2 regions of the Paenibacillus marinisediminis genome follow, and region 2 is predicted to be linked to the other one. Evidence: riboswitches for the same ligand, from Rfam matches in the RefSeq annotation. Region 2 holds a riboswitch; the other holds the start of a gene.

Region 1 (2,454 bases), 160 kb from region 2:
AGATAAGCCGGTCATCACCACAAACATGATGAGCATCGCGACGAACAGCGTCCTGCCTTCCTTGGCGTTTCCAGCCATCTTGCCGTAAGCAAACGGCGTGGCTGTCGTCACGAGCAGCATCAAGATCATCTGCAGCGTATTGCTTAATGCATTCGGGTTCTCAAGCGGATGCGTTGAGTTCGGGCCATAGAAGCCTCCTCCGTTGTTGCCGAGCTCTTTAATCGCTACAAATGAGGCTACAGGACCACGCACAATCGTCTGCTCTTCTCCCTGCAGTGTCGTGACCGTTTCGCTTGGCGACAAGGTCTGAGGCACTCCACATGCTGCGAACAGCACAGTTGCGACGATTGCGATCGGCATGAGCACCCGAGTAATCGATCGAACCATATCAACGAAGAAGTTACCCATCGGTCTGCCAGTAAGCCCGCGGATAATAGCAAATACGAGCGCAAGCCCAGTCGCCGGAGAAGTAAACATGAGGAATACGATGGCGACCATCTGCGACAAGTAAGATAAACCCGTTTCACCGCTATAGTGCTGCAGATTCGTATTCGTCATAAAGCTGATCGCGGTATTAAAGGCCAAGCTGGGCTCCATGTTCGGGACACCGCTTGGATTCAGGGGCAGGTAAGCCTGCACTCGAAAGATCGTATACGTGATTCCGATCATCACAACATTCGTAAGCACGAGAGCCATCGCATAGCCCTTCCAGCTCTGATTCACTTCTCGTATCCCGAATATCTTGAACAAGAAGCGATCAACCGGACCAAGAATGCGGTCGCCTGGCAGCGGTGCTCCTTCGTTATTGAACACCTTCGCCAAATAATGCCCTACCGGTCGCGCCAGCAAAATAACGATCACAATCGTAATACCAATAGATAACCAGCCCAAAGCTGTCATTGTGCAGCTCCACCTTTCTCGCTTATAACCCCTATAGGAATCTAAAATTTCTCTGGTTTAACCAATGCGTAGCCAAGATAGATAAACAGTGCCGCTACAAGCACTCCCAGCGCGATCATCATGACGTTCACCTCGCTAATCAGCTTTCTAATTCAGAAGCGCTCCAACGATATACGATATATACGATCGAGGACAGCAGCCCTAGCAGCGCGACCATAATGACATCCAGCACAGTCTTCACACCCCTTATGAACAAATGAAGCACGATTCTCCTAATTTCAGCGCCGAATCGCAAAAAACCGCACGGAAAGAGGGGGTCCTCTTCCCATGCGGTTATCCAGTCACAGCTATAGAAAGCCGGACATCCTGCACGACGAAAGAAGGCTGCCTCTATGGACGCTTACGAGGTTAGCTGACGGATTCGGGCGCATGAGTCGCCCTACTCGGCTGGCCGCCGAGATTCACCCCTGCATGACTGAGCTTTTCTCACTCTGACATGCCTAATTGGTTCCCCCGCTCCCCTGCAACAGGGATTAAGCGATGAGCTTGGCCTTGGCTCTATGAAATTAGGATCAACCTGCAGCTCTGCTAACTGATCAGGTCCGTCAGTAGAAACGATACCTGCTCGGATTGTGTGTACAATACCATATCCGCTCCGAGCAGCTGATAGATCGATCTTGGATTATGATGCTTCGTAATGACCACGATACTGTCTGTGGTCCATGGTCGACAGTGCTTCAACAGTCGACAGGTCAACGCAAAGCTCGTTTCAAATAAATAAATTCGTCCTACTCTCCGCGAAGGCTGAGAGTCTGTCAGTGACTTGGATGTGTTGATGCGCCAAATATTTTTCACACCAAGCTTTTTCATCCGGGCATCGCACTGAGCATTGTTAACAACTGCGGCAACCGGGATTCCGGCTCCCTTAAGCGATCGAACGAAGTCCACTCCCATAGCATTAGGAGCGAATACCGCAATGGTTCGATCCGTATCATACATGATCCTCACTACCTCCTAAAATGTCCGCAAACGCATCATTCATTCGGGTAAGAGGCTGATCTGCATGCGCTGTATCTAATGTACCTGACCTAATACTTCATGTACTTTAGCATAAACGCGCCTCTCCTCGGACGCTTACGAGGTTAGCTGTCGGGTTCGGAATCGAAGAGTCGCCCTACTGGTTGAAGCGACAACTCACTTGAACTTCGTGAATATGTCCTTAACCGGATTCACCCCAGCGAATATTATCCGCTTGGCAGCTCCAATCATCTTGCGGCTGCAAGCTATATTATTCGCGATAATGGTTCCCCCGTTTCCGCAATACGCGGAATTCAGCGATGAAATCGCAACGGCAATGATCAATTTCTGAAATGTATCTTACGCCTCTCACAACCTTCATGTAAACGAAACTGAAAGTTGCTATTGAATTATTAAAGCTAGATTCATGTGACTAATCACACACTATCTTGTAATTTCATATTCACAGCTATGTCTTGCTCGTTTATTCTAGCGTTTATTAGATTGATGCAGTATAGATCAGATAATTTAAGAACG
Region 2 (2,454 bases):
TTATTTCATCTTGGAGAAAAAGCCTTCTAAGGACGGACGTGGACGCACGATAGAATCTTGGGAGTCAGATGCGGAGATGGAAGGCGCTGCTGCAGCCGAGGACGTGACTGACGGCGCAGATATGCAGCAGGGCATATCGTTATCACCGCGCCTTGCAGAGGCTGACGATAAGCAGGATGCTTCAGAAGCGGGCTCAGACGAGCCGATCTCGCGTGCGGAACGTTATAGACGTATAGAGCGTCAATTCCGCACAGAGCGCAGCGATAAGCAGGAGCGAAACGGGCGTCCGGTTCGGCAGGATAGACAAGCTCGCGGGGAGCAGGACCGTGGACCACGATCAGAACGAAACGAGAAGCCGGATCGTGCGGAACGTAATGACCGTGCTGAACGCGGTGATCGTGGAGACCGCAATAAGTCGAACCGTCAGCAGCGCAACCGCTTCAAGACCAGCAAACAAGGCGGACAGCAATCAGGCGGTAAACCGCAGACCGGAAGCGGGCGTGACAGTGAAATGCAACGAGCTACAGAAAGTGTACGCTCATAATAAGAGTAAGACAGGCCAACCGTTTATATATGCGGTTGGTCTTTTTGTATTCCTGCGATATGGGTCTGATGTAATAATATGTATTAAATTACAATAAATTTGAAATGATTGCTGCTACCAAACATGTTACAATTCTGTAAGAAATTCAAAAACAAAGCCGAAGCTCATAAGAGCGCGGGGGAACCACATATGGGGGTGAAATCGTGTATGCGATCGAGGAGACTCTTTCACTCGAACCCGACAGCTAACCTCGTAGGCTACAAAGGGAGAGAATTGATGATGAAGAAACACATGTTCACATTGGCAGTAGCAGGCGTACTAGCTTGCAGCCCATTTTTGGCTGCAGGATCCGCTGCAGCAGCGCCAGCACAAGCAACAAACTGTGATGCAGTTAAGGTTCAATATAGCTTTAACTCGTCCAATTGGAATGCGGCATTGCAACAATGGTTAGCAACATGGAAACCAATCATTCATACACCAGGACAAGGTCATAACCCGATTTTTGATCAAGGTCAGATTCAAGACCCGAACTGTGATCAAGGTCAGAACCAAGATCAGAACCAAGGTCAGATCCAGGATCCGAATAATGGTCAAGATCAGAACCAAGGTCAGATCCAAGATCCGAATAATGGTCAAGGTCAGAACCAAGATCAGAACCAAGGTCAGGACGAGAACTCACAGGCTAACGACGATCAGAACCAAGCTAATCTCTCAGAGTATGCCGCACAAGTTGCAGAGCTTGTTAACCAAGAGCGTGCAGCGGCAGGCTTGTCTCCTTTGACAGTCGATAGCAAGCTGTCTGATGTAGCGATGCTTAAAGCCAAAGACATGTATGACAATAACTACTTTGATCATCAATCGCCTACGTATGGTTCTCCATTTGATATGATGCAAGCAAATGGAATTACGTACAGAACAGCAGGTGAGAACATTGCTAAGGGTCAGCGTTCACCGCAGGAAGTAATGGACGCATGGATGAATAGCGCAGGTCATCGTCAAAATATTTTGAATAGCAGCTACACGAAGATTGGCGTAGCTTACTACAACGGCGAATGGGTTCAAGAATTCATAGGCTAAATTAATTATCAGGTTGTCTCAACATTCCTTCCAGTGAAGGTTGAGACAACCTTTTTTTGTTGCCTAATAAACAGACAAAAGGCTATCCCTACGGTGGAAAACAATAGAGGGATAGCCTGCTACAAGTATTTAACGAGAGTCGTCTTGGCCGATAAAGGCTTCTCGGACGCGATTCCAGAATGGATATGGACGATAACGGACAAAAGTCACCTTCTGATCTGCGACTCGACAGCGAACGGAGCTTAGGTTGTCCAGCGGTACGTTCACATGATCGATCGTTAATAACAGACGCTGACGCTTGCGTGAATAAATATCGATATGATGATGCTTCGGCAGAACAATAGAAGATCCAAGCGTACGGAATACCCGATTGTTGATCGATGCGATCTCTGCCATCTGTATAGACTCAATGGAAGGATGCACCATGGCTCCGCCTAAGCTCTTGTTATAAGCTGTACTTCCCGACGGGGTGGAGATACAGATGCCATCTCCTCTAAACATCTCAAACCGTTGATTGTTAATGTCAATCTGAGCGACTACGGTGCCGTCGACACTTTTGAGCGTGAATTCATTAAGTGCAATATATTGCTGAACTCCACCGTCTTCACGCTTGATCGTCAGCTCGATCAATGGGTATTTAACCTTGCGAGGTGAGATAGCTTCCAGTGAAGCCTGATCGGCCATAAGCTCGACGAGTGTCTGGATCTCATCAGCTTGCCAATCGGCATAGAAACCTAAATGTCCTGTGTGTATACCTACAAATGCAAGGGAATCGAGTTGGTTGATATAACGATGAAAGGCCTGCAGCATCGTCCCATCGCCACCGATGGAAA

The links. A riboswitch is a leader RNA that binds a small molecule or an ion and turns the genes downstream of it on or off. The one in region 2 is predicted to bind cyclic di-AMP.
Region 1: linked by a shared signal. The riboswitch ahead of kdpF (K(+)-transporting ATPase subunit F) and the one ahead of ACXX53_RS12725 (CAP domain-containing protein) in region 2 are both predicted to bind cyclic di-AMP.

Annotation. Positions count from the first base shown of each region.
Region 1 covers NZ_JBTGUH010000004.1:171,050-173,503, forward strand. The annotation lists gene kdpA (potassium-transporting ATPase subunit KdpA) at 1-900, opposite strand, end outside; gene kdpF (K(+)-transporting ATPase subunit F) at 942-1,022, opposite strand; cyclic di-AMP (ydaO/yuaA leader) riboswitch at 1,284-1,450, opposite strand; gene ACXX53_RS11995 (hypothetical protein) at 1,489-1,899, opposite strand; cyclic di-AMP (ydaO/yuaA leader) riboswitch at 2,016-2,247, opposite strand.
Region 2 covers NZ_JBTGUH010000004.1:335,422-337,875, reverse strand. The annotation lists gene ACXX53_RS12730 (YutD-like domain-containing protein) at 1-544, shown strand, start outside; cyclic di-AMP (ydaO/yuaA leader) riboswitch at 690-818, shown strand; gene ACXX53_RS12725 (CAP domain-containing protein) at 824-1,621, shown strand; gene ACXX53_RS12720 (NAD kinase) at 1,751-2,454, opposite strand, start outside.